Regions from separate parts of the Exiguobacterium sp. FSL W8-0210 genome, predicted to be linked through region 3. Evidence: a T-box and tRNA genes for the amino acid it is inferred to sense, from the RefSeq annotation. Region 3 holds a T-box; the other regions hold tRNA genes.
What was found. The T-box of region 3 lies ahead of argS (arginine--tRNA ligase). A T-box ahead of a tRNA ligase gene usually reads a tRNA of that ligase, here a tRNA-Arg.
Positions count from the first base shown of each region.

Region 1: it has a tRNA-Arg gene. The T-box ahead of argS (arginine--tRNA ligase) is inferred to sense a tRNA for this amino acid. The anticodon was not compared.
Region 2: it has a tRNA-Arg gene. The T-box ahead of argS (arginine--tRNA ligase) is inferred to sense a tRNA for this amino acid. The anticodon was not compared.

Region 1 is NZ_JBBOUK010000001.1:2,190,895-2,197,522, forward strand. It holds gene clpX (ATP-dependent protease ATP-binding subunit ClpX) at 1-1,071, opposite strand, end outside; gene tig (trigger factor) at 1,306-2,598, opposite strand; gene MKY22_RS11530 (hypothetical protein) at 2,709-3,692, opposite strand; gene MKY22_RS11535 (hypothetical protein) at 3,721-4,218, opposite strand; tRNA gene MKY22_RS11540 (tRNA-Arg) at 4,348-4,421, opposite strand; gene MKY22_RS11545 (metallophosphoesterase family protein) at 4,495-5,004, opposite strand; gene MKY22_RS11550 (XTP/dITP diphosphatase) at 5,010-5,603, opposite strand; gene rph (ribonuclease PH) at 5,600-6,355, opposite strand; gene racE (glutamate racemase) at 6,356-6,628, opposite strand, start outside.
Region 2 is NZ_JBBOUK010000001.1:2,440,087-2,446,714, reverse strand. It holds gene MKY22_RS12800 (gluconeogenesis factor YvcK family protein) at 1-611, shown strand, start outside; gene whiA (DNA-binding protein WhiA) at 608-1,564, shown strand; gene MKY22_RS12790 (hypothetical protein) at 1,647-1,883, shown strand; partial or broken gene clpP (ATP-dependent Clp endopeptidase proteolytic subunit ClpP) at 2,004-2,588, opposite strand; tRNA gene MKY22_RS12780 (tRNA-Arg) at 2,771-2,846, opposite strand; gene MKY22_RS12775 (RNA polymerase factor sigma-54) at 3,001-4,143, shown strand; gene MKY22_RS12770 (glutaredoxin family protein) at 4,134-4,394, shown strand; gene MKY22_RS12765 (sugar-binding transcriptional regulator) at 4,510-5,538, shown strand; gene gap (type I glyceraldehyde-3-phosphate dehydrogenase) at 5,592-6,599, shown strand.
Region 3 is NZ_JBBOUK010000001.1:2,921,922-2,928,549, forward strand. It holds gene MKY22_RS15190 (carboxymuconolactone decarboxylase family protein) at 1-185, shown strand, start outside; gene MKY22_RS15195 (metallophosphoesterase family protein) at 262-855, shown strand; gene MKY22_RS15200 (hypothetical protein) at 917-1,522, opposite strand; gene argS (arginine--tRNA ligase) at 1,553-3,235, opposite strand; T-box leader at 3,296-3,514, opposite strand; gene MKY22_RS15210 (GGDEF domain-containing protein) at 3,644-5,320, shown strand; gene MKY22_RS15215 (alpha/beta hydrolase) at 5,336-6,118, shown strand; gene trhO (oxygen-dependent tRNA uridine(34) hydroxylase TrhO) at 6,179-6,628, opposite strand, start outside.

The DNA.
Region 1 (6,628 bases), 730 kb from region 3:
GATTGCAAGTTTTGCAATCTCAAGAAGTGCATCTTCCGTGAAGTCGAGTTCGACATCATCGAGTTGAAGCATTTTCTTATATTGTTTCACGAGGGCGTTTTTCGGTTTCGTCAAGATTTGAACGAGTGCCTCTTCATCAAGTGGCTCGAGCGTCGCCATGACCGGCAAACGACCGATGAACTCCGGAATCAAACCGAACTTTTGAAGATCTTCTGGTAATGCAGCTGCTAGAATTTCTTTTTGTGTAAGGTTACGGTTCTCTGAATCGTTTCCGAATCCGATGACTTTTTTACCAAGACGACGTTTGATCGACTGATCGATACCATCGAATGCGCCACCGACGATGAACAAGATGTTCGTCGTATCGATTTGGATGAATTCTTGATGTGGGTGTTTCCGTCCACCTTGTGGCGGTACACTCGCAACCGTTCCTTCCAAAATCTTCAGCAAGGCTTGTTGGACACCTTCACCAGATACGTCACGTGTAATCGACGGGTTTTCTGATTTACGAGCAATCTTATCGATCTCATCAATGTAGATGATGCCTTTTTCAGCCTTCTCAACATCGTAGTCCGCTGCTTGGATGAGTTTCAATAGGATGTTCTCGACGTCTTCACCAACATAACCGGCTTCCGTCAAACTTGTTGCATCTGCAATCGCAAACGGTACGTTCAAGATACGTGCCATCGTTTGGGCAAGAAGTGTTTTACCGCTACCTGTTGGTCCAATCATGACGATGTTCGATTTCGAAAGCTCGACATCATCTGCGCGACCACCAGCATTGATTCGTTTATAGTGATTGTACATCGCTACAGACAACGATTTCTTAGCTTTCTCCTGACCGATGACATAATCGTCAAGTGTCGTACGAATTTCATGCGGTTTTGGAACATTTTTCAGCTCGACTTCTTCTTCAGTACCGAGTTCTTCCTCTACGATTTCATTGCAGAGTTCGATACACTCGTCGCAAATGTAAACGCCAGGTCCAGCAACAAGTTTGCGTACTTGTTCTTGTGTCTTTCCACAGAAAGAACATTTTAGCTGACCTTTTTCTTCGTTAAATTTAAACATAAAGGTCCACCCCTTTAACGTGGAAATTGTATGGACGCCTGTAGCATCCCGTCTCACGTTTTACTATTTATGATTGTAGCATGAACAAGGAAAGTCTTTCAAATCCTGGACGAACGATTTACAGTTTGATGTTCTGAACCAAGGATCGTTTGTCCTTGTTTGACCTATCGTACAAAAAAATCGACTCCAAGACCAGAAATTGGGCTTGAAGTCGATCGAAAACCATGAAATGGCTTATTTTGCTTTTGCGTTGTCGACGAGAACATCGATAGCTTTACGGAATTGAAGATCGCCTTTAAGCGTTTCAAGACCACCTTGTGGTGCAAGCATCGTTTCAAGTTGATCTGCAGGGATGTTGTAGAGTTCTGACATTGATTGAAGTTCAGCTTGAGTTTCCTCATCTGTTACTTCGATTTTTTCGTCAGCAACGATTTGCTTGAGGACGAGACGTGCTTTAACGCGCTCTTCCGCTTGCTCTTTCATTTCAGAACGCATTGCCTCTTCTGTCGTTCCAGTCAACTGGAAGTACATGTTGAGGTCGATGCCTTGTGATTGAATACGTTGTGTGAACTCTTGAACCATACGCTCGACTTCGTTTTCGACCATGACTTCTGGAAGATCAACTGTCGCGTTTTTCGTAGCCGCTTCGACTAACTCATCGCGCATTGAAGCATCAGCTTCTTGTTTGCGTGTGTTTTCGAGACGCGTACGAATTTTTGTTTTCAACTCGTCGAGTGAAGAAACTTCTTCATCCATTTCTTTTGCGAACTCATCTGTCAATTCAGGGAGCTCTTGTGCTTTAACTTCGTGGATCGTTACTTTGAATGTAACTGGTTTTCCAGCGAGTGATGCTTCGTGGTATTCCTCTGGGAATGTCACTTCAAGATCTTTTTGCTCGCCAGTTTTTAAACCGACCATTTGCTCTTCGAATCCAGGAATGAAGTTTCCAGAACCGATGACGAGTGAGTAGTTCTCAGCAGTTCCGCCGTCGAATTGGTTTTCCCCATCGAAACCTGCGAAGTCGAATACGACTGTATCGCCATTCTCGATGACGCCATCTTCTTTAACGACGAGTTCTGCACCGCGTTCTTGCAATGTTTTGAGTTCAGCGTCGACGTCTTCGTCAGTAACGTTCGTTTCAACTGCTGTGTACTCAAGACCTTTGTACTCACCGAGTGTAGCTTCTGGCTCGATGACGAACGTGATTTTGAATTCGACTGGCTTGCCTTTTTCGAGTGTTTCAACGTCGATGTTCTCAAGCGCGATTGGCTCGATTCCTGATTCGACGACTGCACCTTCGATTGTGTCCTTGTAAAGGATATCGAGTGCATCTTGGTACAGTGCTTCTTCACCGTACATTTTGTTGAACATTGCGCGTGGCATTTTTCCTTTACGGAAACCAGGTGTGTTCAAAGTCTTAACGACTTTCTTGAACGCTTGGTCTACCGCTTTATCAAATGCTTCAGCAGGCGCTTCATACGTGAGGACGCCGAGGCTACCTGATTGTTTTTCCCATTTTGCAGTCATGCTGAGTCCCTCCAAAATTGTCAATTAGCGTACATGTGTGTACAACAAGTCACATTATAGCACAATCGTTCTGACGATTACCACTGTTGAACGAATCGTTTCCTGATGTCTCAATCGAAGTAAATTTGCTCGAATGCAATGACTTCCGGATAAAGGATATGCGCCGCTCGATATAACCGCTTCGCCAGCGGACTGAGGATACGTTCCGGTTCTTCACGTTCAAATGTCAGACCTGCGAGTTCTTCGCATGCTGCGAGCCACTTCTCCATGTCTGCTCCGATTCGTTCTCGTTCTTCAAGATGGATCAATTGATCCGATCGCAGGACGAGCAACGCTCGAAACGGATCCATTCGCTCTAACGTATGCATCGATGCCAGTAACGCTTGTTGCTCCTGTTGATGTACTAGCAGGATTTCTTCTAACTCTTCACGTGACGAGATCGTCCAGTCTACATCTAAGTGTGGCACATGAATGCTTACCGGATATGGCACGTGATGAAGCACGCTTCCTAATAACTGATCAATGACGAGTAGACTTTGATGTGCTGTCTCTTGCGCCTGAAGGTATTTTTGTGTGATGTATGCAATGAGCTCATGTGTCCGTTCGAATTCCACACCGGTCAATTGGCGCATTTGTTCGACCCAACTGCCGTGTCGCAACACATGCATCAATTCCGTTGCTGCTGTTACCTCACGCTGCGCAACAGGGTTGTTTTGAACTGCCGGCTTTTGTTCGCGAACACGCATCTGTTGTTTGATTTCATCTAATTGAAGCGCGAGCCCATAAGGCAGATACGGTGACGCCGAGCGCAAAGCGAGTTTCATCGGATAACGTTCTCCGAGTTCATAAAGAAAGAGTGCGAGTACTTGCTCGACACCCTCGACTTCAAGAAATCGTTCTGCCACTGTTTCAAATCGTTCACGGTCATGCATTAAGAGTGGTTGAATGACATAGAGCCGGTGTAAGACATCTTCTCCTGTCAATTGGTCAGTCTCTAATTCCATAATCAATTGTTCTTGTTTAGAAGCGGTCAAACGAAGAATCCGCGCTCGTTCTACTTCTAGTTCATGTTCCATCCAGCGCGATGTCCCCATATTCCGGCACTCCTTCATGTTCAACTTCTTATTTCGTAAATGGATCGAGTAAAGACGTCCAGTTCGTGATCGCTTCTTGAAGTTGTCCCGCCTGCTCGATTCCTAATCGATTCAACGTATCTAATGAGACGTCAGCTTCAAGTAATCGAGCGATATCTTCCGATTGATTCACGTACTGCTCGAGTTTTGCACTTAAATTTTGCAATTCTTGCGGCGGATTTTCAAGTCCCGCTAATCGTTGATCGATTTGATCCAGTTCTTGATTGAACTGATCAATCGTTCCGTTTTCCTTCAACTTTTCGATTTGTTGATCGAGTGCCTGTTCAGGGTTCGCAGATTCACGCGCTGTCGTAGCCGCCTCATTCAAGGAAGCCGACAAATCTGACGTGACTTGTGCCGTATCTTTTGCAATGCCTTGAAGTTCTCCAGCGTAATCGACACTATTTTTTACATCGTTGACTTGTTGTTTTGCATCGTCGACTGTATTTGAAATCTCACTACATCCAGCAAGAAACGTACTTAGCATAAGGACTGCTCCAACTTTCTTCCACATAGCATTCATCCCTTTCGAGTTCATGATACCTTAATTATAATCGAAAATCGGAATAAAAAAAAGAGACCACCCTCGTAAGGGCAGTCTCTATTTTAATTATAGCGTCCCAAGAGGGATTCGAACCCCCGACCGACGGCTTAGAAGGCCGTTGCTCTATCCTGCTGAGCTATTGGGACGTGTCAACACGAATAAACTATACTAGAACAATTCTTTCGTGTCAATCACATTACAAACATTGCAATTATTATATTACAAAAATGTTCCGTCCAGATGAAGGGCATTTACCGGGTCACCGTTCACATTAAGAAAATCGACAGAATAACGGTTTTGATCCACTTCAAGAATCGCATACGTCTTGTCTGGTCGATGACGTGGCATCCGGATTGAACCTGGATTGATGAATAACACACCGTCCCGATATTCAGCCTTCGCCACATGGGAATGACCATATAAGACGATGTCCGCCTGCTTTTCCTTCGCATGATGCTGTAAGACATCTAGACTGTATTTGACGTCCTGCCGATGCCCGTGGACACAGAGGATGGTATGACCATCCATTTCCGATACGACTTCTTCCGGAAAATCGTGTCCGTAATCGCAATTCCCTCGCACAACACGATATGGATATAATGATTCGATGTCGCGCGTCAATTGGGAGTCCCCACAATGAAATGCCGCATTTACGTCTTGGTGACGTTCGAATATCGTAAGCAGTTCTTGTTCTAGTCCATGACTATCACTAACGATCAACGCTCTCATCTTCATCACACTCCTAAGAAAGTAGTTAAGTCCTGTTCGAGCTTGCGCAATGCATTGCCACGATGACTAATCATCGCTTTTTCTTCTTTCGTCAATTCAGCAGCCGTCTGTCCGCTTTCTGTGACGAACAATGGATCATAACCGAAACCGTTCGAACCCGACGCCTCAAAACCGATTCGCCCTTCCATCGTTCCACGAACCGTCAATGTCTCACCCGTTGGTTTCGCTAGCGCGAGTACACAAACGAAGCGCGCCGTCCGCTCTTCCTCCGGAACACCTTCTAACTTTTCAAGTAGTAGAGCATTGTTCGCCGCATCCGACTTTTCAAGTCCCGCGAAGCGTGCTGAGTAGACGCCGGGAGCGCCATCTAAAGCATCGACTTCAAGACCTGAATCATCAGCAAGTACCGCGTGGCCAAAGTAGGCTGCTGCCTCTGTTGCTTTTAAAAGTGCATTCTCCTCGAATGTCTCACCTGTTTCATCCGTTTCCGGAGCATCGGCGTGATCGAGTAACGACTCGACCGTATAACCGAGACGACCCAGCATGCTTTCAAGTTCCTTCACTTTACCTGCATTGTGTGTTGCGACGATGACCTTCATCTATGTTCCCCCACTTCTTCTCCTACATACCACCAAGAGACACCGAGTGCCTCACGGCCAGCCTCAATCAGTTCCTTAATACCTTTTTCCCCAAGTTCGAGCATTTCGAGCATCTCTTGACGGGAAAATGTCGACTCTTCTCCTGTTGCTTGCATCTCGACGATTTTACCCGATGAGGTCATGACGAGATTGAAGTCGACTTCCGCCGCAGCGTCCTCTTCATAGCATAGATCGAGCAAGACATTCGACTCGACGATTCCAACCGAGATGGCTGCGATGCCCTCTTTGATCGGTGTATCTGTCAGTTTTCCCGCTTGAATCAATTGATCGACTGCTCGGACGAGTGCCAAAAAACCACCAGTGATCGATGCCGTTCGTGTACCGCCATCTGCCTGAATAACGTCACAATCGATCCAGATTGTTCGTTCCCCGAGCTTCTCTAAATCAACGACGGCCCGAAGCGAGCGGCTGATCAGACGTTGGATTTCCATCGTCCGTCCCGTCTGTTTGCCGCGGACGGCTTCTCGTGCGGTCCGCTGAGCCGTCGCACGCGGCAACATCGAATATTCCGCATTGATCCAGCCCTGGCGTTTACCGCGAAGGAACGGTGGCACCTTCTCCTCGACGGTCGCCGTACAGAGGACTTTCGTATCTCCCAGTTCAATCAAGACAGAACCTTCTGCGTGTTTATTGACATCAATCGATAATTGAATAGGACGGAGATCATCCGCCGTTCGTTGGTCTATCCGCATTTAATCTTCCTCCGTTCCAAGCACGATGCGCTCCGCATGGATGGTCTGATCGAGCCAGTCCGTCGCAATCTGATCAAATGAGCGGATATCGCCTGTCGCGTAATAACGATGTTCCGGAATTTGTGTCACATCTGCTGAAATCGTATTGTAATCAAGTAGTGCTGCTACCTCGAGCGCTGTCTCGTCTCCTGAAGAGATTAGTTGGACGCCTGGTCCGATGACCCGTCCAATCACATCTGCTAGGAGCGGGTAATGGGTGCACCCGAGGATCAA
Region 2 (6,628 bases), 480 kb from region 3:
GGACGATCACGCTTTGTGCCGAGTTTGAGGACGGGACGATCGTCAAAGGCGAGTCGTTGATTCCGAAGGTCGGCAAGAAAATCGAACGGATCTTCCTTGACGAACAAGACGTCCGTCCGGTACCGGAAGCGATTCAGGCGATTCTTGACGCCGATGTCATCGTCCTTGGTCCGGGTAGCCTCTATACGAGTATCATCCCGAACGTCCTGATCGATGAGATCCGGGAAGCGATCCAACAATCACTGGCTCCGGTCGTCTATATTTGTAACGTCATGACGCAACCCGGCGAGACGACGGCGTTCACAGCGAATGAACATTTAGCGGCACTGGAACGCTTCCTCGGACAAGGCGTCGTTGATACGATCATCGTCAACAACGAATCGATCGATGCGAGTTACCTGAAGAAATACCAGAAGGATCACGCTGACATCGTCACCTATAATGAAAAACAATTCGAGCTCGCTGGCGTTGAAGTGCTAGCAGACGATATCGTCGATTACAATCATCACTTCATCCGTCATGACTCAGATGCCGTCGCAAGCCTCGTCATGCGAAAAGTGTTGTCGATTCGACGGATGCGTCAACTCGAAGGAAAGGAGGAGCTGACATGAGCTTTGCCTCAGAAGTCAAAAAAGAATTAACGCAGATTCCGATCACCGATCACGAGATGAAGGCGGAACTCGCGGCACTCGCTCGGATGAACGGTGCGATCTCGTTCGGTCTCGGACGTGGTCTGACACTCGATATCTCGACCGAGAATGCCTCGATTGCCCGTCGAATCTACTCATTGCTGAAAAAAGCATACGGAGTCCATCTCGATCTGCTCGTGCGGAAGAAAATGCGTCTGAAAAAGAATAACGTCTACATCGTCCGCGTTAAACAACAGGCGGATAAGATTTTGCAAGACCTCGGAATCCTCGGAGAGGGGTTCACGATGATTCGTTCAATCAGTGACACGATCCTCAACGATGAACGAAAAGCACGGGCGTATTTACGAGGGGCGTTCCTCGCCGGGGGTTCGCTCAACAATCCGGCGACGTCGTCGTATCACTTAGAAATCTTCAGCTTATATGAAGAACATAATGCAGCGCTCCGTGGTCTATCGAACGTCTTTGATTTGAACGCGAAAGCGATCGAACGGAAAAAGGGACACATCCTCTACATCAAGGAGAGCGAGAAGATCTCCGATTTCCTCAAGCTCGTTGATGCGACACAATCGATGCTGCGGTTCGAGGACGTCCGGATCTTAAAAGATATGCGTAACTCGGTCAACCGTCTCGTCAACTGTGAGACAGCGAACCTCAACAAGACGGTCGGTGCGGCATTACGCCAAGTCGAAAACATCAAGTTCCTCGAGCGGACGGTCGGGCTCGATGTCTTACCGGATAAGTTGAAGGAGATCGCGATCTTGCGCGTGACACATCAAGACGTCACGTTACAAGAGCTCGGCGAGATGGTCGAAAGCGGCTCCATCTCAAAATCAGGGATCAATCACCGGTTACGGAAGATTGATCAAATCGCTGAAAAAGTACGAAATGGAGAGTCGATGACAGGGGCCTTATAAGAGGGTCGCTTGCGGGATGAACCATAGTCTACTATAATATATAGTCGATGCAACTAAATGTTCGAATTAAGGAGTTTTTGAAATGGCTAACGAAAAGAAACGTATTTCGCTGACAGTCGATGCGAAGTTTGATGAAGTGTTAACAAAAAAAGCGAAATCAATCGGTGTACCGAAAAGCACACTCGTTGCGTTCGCAACATCTTTATTCCTGAAACAATTACAAGCAGAAGAAGAGCTTTCGCCACATGCGAACGCGATCTACTCGCTGATTCGTGAAAACCACGACATCGTTTCAGACATCACAGACTTGATCGACTGATCATCGACCTCTCGTTCTATAAGGAACGGGAGGTTTTTTTGTATGTAACGATAACCGACAGAGCTTTGCTTTTCTATGAATACAAAAAAAGTGCCTCCCGTAGGAGACACTCTGGATGACTTATGCACGTTCCATGACGCGGTCGATGAGACCGTAATCAGCAGCAGCTTGTGCTGACATGAAGTTGTCACGCTCTGTATCGCGTTCGATGACTTCAAGTGGTTGTCCTGTGTTTTCAGCCATGATTTTGTTGAGGTGCTCACGCATTTTGATGATACGCTCCGCATGGATTTTGATATCCGATGCTTGACCTTGTGTACCACCGAGTGGTTGGTGGATCATGATTTCAGCGTTTGGTAACGCGAAACGTTTTCCTTTTGCGCCTGCTTGGAGCAAGAACGCACCCATCGATGCTGCCATACCGATACAAATCGTTGAGACTTGTGGCTTGATGAAGTTCATTGTATCGTAAATCGCCATACCGGCAGTGATCGAACCACCTGGGCTGTTGATGTAAAGCGAGATTTCTTTATCTGGATCTTCTGCTGCTAAGAACAGAAGTTGGGCAACGACTGAGTTGGCGACGTTGTCGTCAATCGCGCTCCCGAGAAGAATGATGCGGTCTTTTAGCAAACGTGAGTAGATATCGTAAGCACGTTCCCCGCGGTTTGTTTGTTCGATGACTGTTGGAATTAACATAGTCTTTGCCTCCTTATAGTTGGTATGTAGCTTCCTATTCGACTTATCCTTATCATAATCCTTTGGTCAATATTGGTCAAAAGATACGATGCGACTTTTAGGTATTTTTCCATTACAAGGGCAAATGAAACATATCAATATAGAAAAAAGGCAACGCCATTGTTGGCATTGCCTTGTGGTTGAATAAATGGTACACCCGGAGAGATTCGAACTCCCGACACCTGGTACCGGAAACCAGTGCTCTATCCCCTGAGCTACGGGTGCATCTGATGTACTGAACAATTAATAGTATAGCGACATTTTTTCAGAAAAGCAATAGGGAAGGATGACTTTTCTTTTCCTGAGCGGTTGGAGAAAGGTTCAGAGCATGTTTTTTAAAACGTTTCTTCTATAATAAGAAGTGGAGGAGGGGGAATCGATGGATCAACGCCAGGAACAGACGCAACAGATGACGTTATCGGCGTCACAACAGTATCAATTACATGTGCTTGAGCAACCAGCAGCTGAGCTTGAGGAGGAGTGGCGACGGTTGAAACGACGATTGTATCGTCATTACCCGAATCAGGTTTCGCTAGAGGTCGAGCAGATGGCAGGACATTTGGCATCCTATGAAGACGAGCTTCTTGCGCAAATACGTTTAGAATCAGTCAGACAGGAAATAGGATATATGGCGGAACAACTCATCGTGTATTTAGAAGCGGACGGTTTATTGCGGACATCGGACGAGCAGCTCGCTGCATCCTTCTCGACCGATATCGCAACGATTACAGAAGCACGGACACTCTTACAACAATGTGAACCAGTCGGCATTGCTGCCCGCTCGGAACGCGAGTGCCAATGGTTACAGGCGATCGAGCTAGACGACACGGAATTGATCGGACTGACGGATCGGTTGCGGCATGCTCCGGCGAGTCAGGTATTCGCTCAGTACAGTGAACAGGATCGAGCGCGATTGCGAAAACGATTGACGCGGCTGAGCCGGACACCGGATCTTCCTAAAGAGGAACAATCGGTCATGGCAGAAGCGCGGATTCACCTGTTAGATGGAAAACTTCAGATCGACTGGATGACACTCGACACGGATCAGACGTGGCTCGGATTAAAAGAGGCAACGCCTTTTTTGCGCGCGTACGAACGACGTCGTGTTACGATGCATGCCATCCTCTCGGTCTTGCTTGAGCGACAAGAACGCTGGTTTAAGGGAGAACTGCATCTTGAGCCATTGACGAAAAAACAAGTCGCAGAAGCAACGGGACATCATCCGTCAACGATTGGTCGAGCGATTGCTGAGAAGTATGTCGAGACGGTCCATGGTCTCGTTGCTTTAGAAGACTTGTTCGTCTCACGGACGACAACCGGAGATTCGAGTTTTTTGATTAAACGGCGGATCGCCGAATACATTCAACACAGCGATCGTCCGTTAAGTGATCAGCAATTGACGGATCGTCTGCAAGCAGACGGTCTGACAGTCGCGCGACGGACGGTCGCGAAGTACCGGGCAGCACTTGGTTTAACGAAAAAAACGATGCAGCAAAGGAAGGCGCAATCAGAATGGGATTAAAACGACACAGACACTTAACACTCTATTCACGTCCGGGATGTACGCTATGTGAAGAGGCCGCCATCTTACTCGACTTCGTACTCGATGAGTTTCCGGAATGGACGTTCGAGGAAGTCAACATTGATCAGGATGAAGCGCTCAGTCTACGGTTCTTATACGAGATTCCGGTCGTCATGCATGACGAGGAAATCTGGAGTTATGGCAAATTCGAGACGGAAACGATAAGAAACCGCTTACTTCAAAAAACTTGAGAAACGAGACTTGCAAGGCGAGAAATGGACTGTTATGATAACGGTGTACCAAGTGGGACACGTTATGACATGCGGGACAGAAAGCGTCCAGCTACTTGAGAGGAGAGGGAAATACATGATTCGGCAGTTAGTCCAGATCCAAAAACGAATCGTGCCTGATCTGATCGAAGAAATGCAGACACGCTACGACATCCTTCATTACGTACGACTGATGCAACCGATCGGACGACGTACGCTTGCGACAAGCCTTGGCTTGACGGAACGCGTCTTACGGCGGGAAGTCGACTTCTTGAAGCAGCAAGACCTCCTAGAGGTCGCGACGCAAGGGATGTCCTTGACGGATGAAGGACGAAACGTTCTTCGCAGCATGCACAGCATCATGGGAGAACTCGCAGGGATCTCAGACATGGCGAAAGCCTTGAAAGAGAGACTCGGAGTACGGGACGTCGTCATCGTACCGGGTGATTCCGATGAGACCTTCTGGGTACAACGAGACATGGGGCGGGCGACCGTCGCACGACTCAAACGAGAGCTTTCTTCAGACCATCACAATACGATCGCTGTCACAGGCGGTACGACGATGGCTTCCGTCGCGGCGATGATGTCGCCAGACAAGGAACACCGTCCGATGACGTTCGTTCCGGCACGCGGAGGACTGGGAGAAACGCTCGAATTACAAGCGAACACAGTATGCTCACGGATGGCATCACGCGCTCAAAGTGATTATCATCTGCTTCACATCCCGGACATGGTCAGCACAGAGACGTTCGTCAAGATGATTGAAGAGCCGAGCATAAAAAATGTGCTTCAAATGATTAAAGGTGCTTCAATCGTGGTACATGGAATTGGTGAGGCGAAAACGATGGCAAAACGTCGTCGCGCGTCTGAGGATCTCCTGACCCGACTGGAACATGAACAGGCAGTAGCGGAAGCATTCGGATATTACTTCGACCGAGACGGGAACATCGTGCACCGGGTCAAGACGGTTGGTCTCCAACTGGCTGACTTGAAGCAAGTCGAACACGTCATCGTCGTCGCAGGTGGTCATTCGAAGGCAGAAGCGATCAACGCCTATGTCAAACAGTCGCCAGACATCATCCTGATCACGGATGAAGGCGCAGCAGCTTCGATTTTGAAAGGGTAACCCCCTTTTGAATAATAGATAACTCGCTTTACATTAAAAGGAGGAAAATTATCATGGCAGTAAAAGTTGGTATTAACGGATTTGGACGTATCGGACGTTTGGCACTTCGTCAAATTCTTCAATTCGATGGAATCGAAGTAGTCGCGATCAACGACCTTACAGACACTAAAATGCTTGCACACCTTCTCAAATATGATACGACTCAAGGTCGTTTCGACGGCGAAGTTGAAGTACACGACGGTTACTTCCTCGTCAACGGTAAAGAAATCAAAACACTTGCTAACCGCAACCCAGAAGAACTCCCATGGGGCGAGCTCGGTGTTGACATCGTTCTCGAATGTACTGGTTTCTTCACAGACAAAGAAAAAGCTGAGCTTCACTTGAAAGCTGGCGCTAAAAAAGTCGTTATCTCTGCACCTGCAACTGGCGACATGAAAACAGTCGTCTTCAACACGAACCACGAAATCCTTGACGGAACTGAAACAGTTATCTCTGGTGCTTCTTGTACTACAAACTGTCTCGCGCCAATGGCTAAAGTTCTCCAAGATCAGTTCGGAATCGTTGAAGGTCTCATGACTACGATCCACGCTTACACTGGTGACCAAAACACACTCGACGCTCCACACCCTAAAGGTGACTTCCGTCGTGCACGTGCGGCAGCAGCAAACATCGTTCCAAACTCAACTGGTGCTGCAAAAGCAATCGGTCTCGTTCTTCCAGAACTTCAAGGTAAACTTGATGGATCTGCACAACGTGTACCAGTCGCTACAGGTTCACTCACTGAGCTCGTAACTGTACTCGACAAAAAAGTTTCTGTAGAAGAAGTTAACGCAGCAATGAAAGCAGCTGCTAACGAGTCTTACGGTTACACTGAAGACGAAATCGTTTCTTCTGACATCGTTGGTATCTCTTACGGATCACTCTTCGATGCAACACAAACTAAAGTCATGACAGTCGGCGACAAACAACTCGTTAAAACAGTTGCTTGGTATGACAACGAAATGTCTTACACTAGCCAACTCGTTCGTACACTCAAACACTTCGCAGAAATCGCTAAGTAATTCGAGCAATTAAATAGCAATTGAATAAG
Region 3 (6,628 bases):
AAGGTACAGAACCACAACTTGCTCTCCACATCAATACTGGATTGACAGCTGGTTTAACAGGAAACGAAATCGTCGAAGCTATCATGCATCTTGTTCCTTACACTGGATTCCCACGTGTCTTGAACGCACTTGAAGTCGCAAAAGTCGTCTTCGCAGAACGTGGCGTCACAGTCGAAACAGAATAAGATCCGTACGACTTAATTGAAAAAAGATGGGCATGACGCATTTTCGGGTATCTCCTTAACAAAGGAGTGGTCGATCATGCGTTATGCCCTTTTTGCGGATCTTCACAGTTCAATAGCTGACACAGCAGCTGTCCTAGCTGACATACGGCGGCTCGCTCCCGATGCGCATTTGTTTTGTCTCGGTGATGTTCATGAATGCCATATCGGTAAAAAACGAGCGAAGCGCTATTCTTTCGAATCGCTCTCCCTCGTCGTGACGCTCGATGATGATTTTTTAGAGCTGATTGATTTTAAGACGTTACTTGGTAATCAAGAAGAGCGCATCCTGTCGCTCGTTCCACCACATCTATCTCCTGTCATCGATGCATTACGCGATTGCCCTCGAAAACAACGCATCGAGGGGGCATTGTTGATTCATGGAGACCAACTCAGTTGGTCGCGGGATTTTCTACCCGACCTGTCACAACAACGCGAACCGTTACTCTTTTTCGGTCATAGTCATATCAGAGGTTTGTTTCGAAATGGCATCGCCAAACCGAGCCCACTAGGTCAAACTTTATCCATCAAAGGAAAACGGTATGCCGTTAATCTAGGTCCCGTCGTGTTCGAACGAGAATGGTGTCTTTACGATTCAGAGCAACAAACGATCGTGTTCTATCAGGCGAAGTAAGAAGATACGACAAAAGCCGTCGGGCACAGGGCTCGACGGCTTTTGTTCGTGTATCTATTGATCAGAGATAACGGACAAGCGATGCCTTGACGATATCCACTTGTGTGAAGTTCGTCTCTTCCGCGAATGTTTCGATGACTTGACGGACATCCCCTTGACGACGTACGAAGCTCGTCGGGACTGGTGTCGTACCGACAAGTTGCTCATGCAGACTCGTCAATCGATGATCATCGATGATCGTCGTCATCAAATCAAGGAATAGCAGAACATGCAGACGGTTCAAATAATCCCATGGTTTGTCTTCCGAACGGAATTCATTACGAGCGAGCCATTTTTTCAATCCGATCGCATCGATTTGACTCAACGTCTCTGTCGTACGTGCCGACTTCCAAAGCGTCAACAGTTCACCCAGTTTTTTCCGTGTCTGTTTCTTACGCATGAAGAATTCAAAATTGTCTTTCGTCCGTAATGCGTCTCCTTCAATCGGAGCAATCAAATCGGCTTCCGGCGCCGTCACGAAATCGTGAACGAAATCGACAGACTCTCCCGGTAACCAAGCAGCGACTTTCCCGTGAAAATCAGCCATAAAGGCGACCGTTTCTGCCAAAGGCTCCTGCTTCATCTGTGAAGCAGCTTGCTGTAATCGTTCTTTCGTCTCAGTCTTCATAATCTACCTCTTCTTATTCGTGGATTGGTCTTACATTTCTTCTGGAGCGCCGACACCAAGCAAACGAAGACCCTCTGTCAAGACGATCGTGACCGACTTGACGAGTGCAAGACGCGATTGTTTTGCTGCGTCATCTTCGAGAACACGGACGTGTCCGTAGTATTTATTAAAGCTTTGTGCAAGATCTAAGACGTAGCGGCTGATGATTGATGGCTCACGACGTGTGAACGCGCGATCGATGACCGTCGAGAATTGGTTCAGCATCGAGACGACACCCCATGCATGATCATCGGCACTACCAGCGAATGGTGTGCCATCATAGCCACCTTTACGGAGCAAGGAGTGCGCACGGGCATTCGTGTACTGGACATACGGTCCTGTTTCGCCTTCGAATTTCAACATCTGCTCAAGATCGAACTCGATATTGTTCATCCGTTCGTTCTTCAAGTCATGGAAGATGACCGCGCCAACACCTACTTGACGAGCCGTAGCTTCAGCATTCGCTAAGTTCGGATTTTTTTCCGCGATGTTTTGCTTTGCGACGTCGATCGCTTCTTGTAATACTTCTTCAAGCAAGACGATCCGACCTTTACGCGTCGACATTTTCTTTCCGTCCTTCATGATCAGACCGAACGGCACATGGTGCATTCCGTCGACGTTCTCAAATCCAAGTTTCTTCAAGACTGCGAACAATTGCTTGAAGTGAAGCGCTTGTTCCCCACCTACGACGTAGAACGCTTGCTCAAAACGGTACGTTTCGAGACGATAGACGGCAGCTGCTAAGTCACGTGTCGCATACAGCGTTGCACCATCTTTCTTTTTAATCAAGGCAGGCGGCATACCTTCTGCTTCGAGGTCGACGACCATTGCCCCTTCTGATTCGACGAGGAGATCTTTTTCTTCGAGCAAATCGATGACGTGTTGCATCTTATCGTTATAGAAGGCTTCTCCGTTCAAGCTATCGAATTTAACACCGAGCATCTCATAAACACGGTTGAACTCGACGAGTGAGACTTCACGGAACCACGTCCAAAGCGTCGTTGCCTGCTCATCACCTTGTTCGAGTTTTTTGAACCAGAGACGTCCTTCATCCTCAAGTGCCGGATTTGTTTCCGCTTCTTCGTGGAACCGGACGTATAATTTCAACAATTCCTTGATCGGTTCTGCACGGACCTCTTCTTCCTCACCCCACATCGTGTAAGCCACCATCAATTTCCCGAACTGTGTTCCCCAGTCCCCTAAGTGGTTGACACCGACGACGTCGTAGCCTTTTTTACGTGAGATTTGGTTGAGCGCGTTCCCGATGACCGTCGAACGCAAGTGGCCCATCGAGAATGGTTTCGCGATGTTTGGTGATGAAAAATCAGTGACGATCGTTTTTCCATTCGCTTCACTTGATCCGAACGCCTCTTGCTCCGTCAGGACTTGATTGACGATTTCTTGCGAGACGACTTCTCGGTTCAAGAAAACGTTGATGTAAGGACCTACAGCTTGAACGTTCGAGAACAGCGGCGCATCGATTTTTTCTGCGAGGTCTGAAGCGATCATGTTCGGTGCTTTACGGAATGCTTTTGCGAGCATGAAACATGGGAATGCCAAATCTCCGTGATCTTCATGTTTCGGTTGCTCGATCAGTTGTTCGATTTGTTCAACCGATAAGGCACCTTCCATGACTTGATGTAATACTTCTGCATACTGCGCTTTATAACTCATCTTTATTTCCTCCTGCTTCACTGATTTTTTGGCAATAAAAAACGCCCCTTGCGCCACGCGCAAAGAGACGGAATGACCGCGGTACCACTCTTCTTGGTGTCATTTTGACACCCACCTTGTTCGGGGATAACGGGGTTCCCCCGGCTACGCCTCTTCCATCAGGAATCGGGCAGCGTCTCAGAAGTGCGTTTCACGATCGGTTCGTCCTCAGGCTTCCACCATTCCCTGATTCGCTAGTTGACGAAAATCAACCGTTACTCTCTTCATCATCGACTATATTCGATATCTTTCACATTATACGCAATTCTTTCTTTTCTCTCAACCTTATTTTTTTGGTAAATGGCTTATCAAAATTTCCACAATTCGGGTATAGGAATAAAAGATACTTCTCAAGGGGAGGGATGTTTCATGCGCTACTACCAACATGTAGCCCGGACAAGCTGGATCGTCTTCGGTCTCGTCGCCTTGACGTTATTAGTGATCGGCATCGTTCATCCACCAACCTTCCATCCTTCTGTCTCCATCATCAACACGCTTTATTTATTCGGACTCGTTCTCCTGTTTCAGTTCGATAATGTCCGTCGTGGTGGCATTTACTATACATTCCAAGAAGGAATCATCTTATTTTTATTCCTCAATTACGGTTTAACGTACGCCTTGATTTTAAGCCAAATCGGTATTCTCGTCTTTCAATTCATGTCTCACCGAAAAGCGATTCGCTGGAAACGTTTCGTCTACCTCTACCCGATCAACGCCCTATTCGATTTAGTCTATATTTCGCTTCCCGCCTTTGCGTATTATGCGCTCGGTGGTCCGATCGGCTCAAACTTTACGTATACGAAAGCCTTGATTCCTTTCACCGGCTTTTTAATCACCGTTTTCCTTGTCTCTTATTTCCAATGTCTATTCGTCAATCGCTTCCTCTTCTTGAAATACGATTGGCGCCGTCTCGTGAAGCTGCAATCCCTCGTCTACGGAATCAGCATGTTGAGCGCTTTACTTGGAATCTGGTTTTACGATGAGAGTCCACTCGTCGCGGCTACGGTTTCCGCCTTGATCCTCTTTTTGTTCAAACGTCTGTTGCAAGAACGCGGCGACTCCCTTGAAGCAAATGATAATGCCAAACGATTTGATGATGCGAAGGAACACTTGTTGATTTCCCGCTTTGAACGCGAGACGATTGATTCGTTACTCCTTGATTTACCGCATCTGCTACCGTTTTCTGAAGGTTGGATCTCAATCCAACAACAGCGAAAACAAGTCATCTATAACATCCGGACGAAACAACCGATTGATGTATTACCACTGTTTCATTCCTTGACAGCCGACGATTTGCATACCCCGATCATCTATGGTCTTCGTTGCGACTGGGGCAACGATATTCAAATCGGATTGCCTGTCGATCGTCACTCGATGCTAGCGATTCCTTCGATTACGAGCGGAGAGGTCGATGTCTCGATCATCCTGTTCCATCAAGTCGCAGATGCCTATGATGCGACGAATGCCGATGAGTTATCTCGTCTGCTCCGTATCTTTTGTCGTGTCTTAGAGCGCTCTCGTGAAACGGTTCAACTCTACACGGAAAGTCGGACCGATGCCTTAACGGAATTACCGAATAGTCGTGCCTTCTACGAACACGGTCGGCAGGAGTTTGCTGCTGACTGCTATCCGCTCTCCGTGATCCTGTTTGATATTGATCATTTTAAACGCGTCAACGATACGTACGGTCATAAAGTAGGCGATCTTGTCCTTCGTGAACTCGGTCGACGTATCCAAGCGATCCAATTGCAACATGATGAGGTCTTTGCTGCTCGTTATGGCGGGGAGGAATTCGTACTTCTCTTACGAAATGGTAGTCAAGAGGCTGCCATCCAGATTGCCGAGACGGTCCGCCATGCGGTCATGGATCGTCCCTTCCTCGTCGATGGTCACCGACTGTCCTTAACCGTCAGCCTCGGAATTGATACAGTGGAAGAAAGATATCAACGGACGTTCGAAGAGTCGTTACGTCAAGCCGACCATGCACTCTATGTCGGCGGAAAACACAACGGACGCAACTGTACCGCGCATTATGCAAACCTTTGAAAGGTCGTGACTCTATTGTCGATTACAGAAATTGAAATGACGCTACCGACATCACAAGCCCACCGGACGATTCGGATTCATCGTCCGCCCCATTTGGATCCTTCTGAAGCATTACCAGTGATTTATATGCACGATGGACAAAACGTCTTCAGTGGAGAAACCGCCTCGTTCGGAAAAGGCTGGGAGATTCATCTTGCACTACAACAGACACAAATTCCGGCAATGGTCGTTGCGATTGACAGTCCAGAAGACGGCATGGATCGTTACGATGACTACGCCCCCTGGAGTGACGAAGCTTTACTGATGCGGACTGCCTATCCTTCACATCGGTCGTCGATCGGGGGAAACGGTAAGGTCTACATGGACTGGATCATCCGCGAGTTAAAACCATACATTGACGCCAACTACGCGACACGTCCTGATGATACGACGATGATTGGCAGCTCGATGGGTGGCGTCATCTCGCTCTATGGATTATTCGCGTATCCGGAAGTCATCACGCGCGTCGCTGCCCTGTCGACTGCCGGATGGGCAAACTTTTCCTCACTCCTTGAATTCATCGAGCGTAGTCCGTCTCTGTCTGCCACTCATCGCTGTTATATGGATGTTGGTACTAAAGAAGTGAGCGGTCCGATGACCGAGACAGATTATTTACACACGAATGATGTCTTAGCACGAGCCGTCGAACAGAAACTTACTCAAAGTCGCTATACGATCATCCCGGAAGCGATTCATCATGAAACCGCCTGGGCGAAACGTTTACCGGATATTTTGCGTTACTTATTTCCTTCCTCTTGAGTACACAAAAAGAGTCGGGTGATTTCTTTAAGTAGAAATCATCCGACTCTTAGTCTTGTCTTATACTAATTCTTCTTGTTGCTCTTTTTCATAACGGTTGCGCGGATGCTCCCGGCATTCATCGGAACACGAACGCATGACTTTCGGTTCGCATTCTTCACAGCAGAAGTGCTGTCGATTACATTCCGGGTTCGCACAATTAACGTAACGCGTCTCCGGTTTTCCACAGTAGTAACATTCTGAGACGACAGACGGATTGACGGCATTGACAGGAACTTGTACACGCTCATCAAAGACGTATAGTTCGCCTTCCCAGTCTTCTCCTTGCGTCTGTTCATCTTTTCCGTACATGACGACTCCGCCTTTTAGGTGGAAGATATCATCACTCTGTTGCCGTTTACGGAAGTACGCCGTGAATTTTTCACAACGAACGCCACCCGTACAATATGTGAGAACCTTTTTTCCTTCAAATAAATGCTCGTTCTCGTCAAGCCACTCCGGGAATTCCCG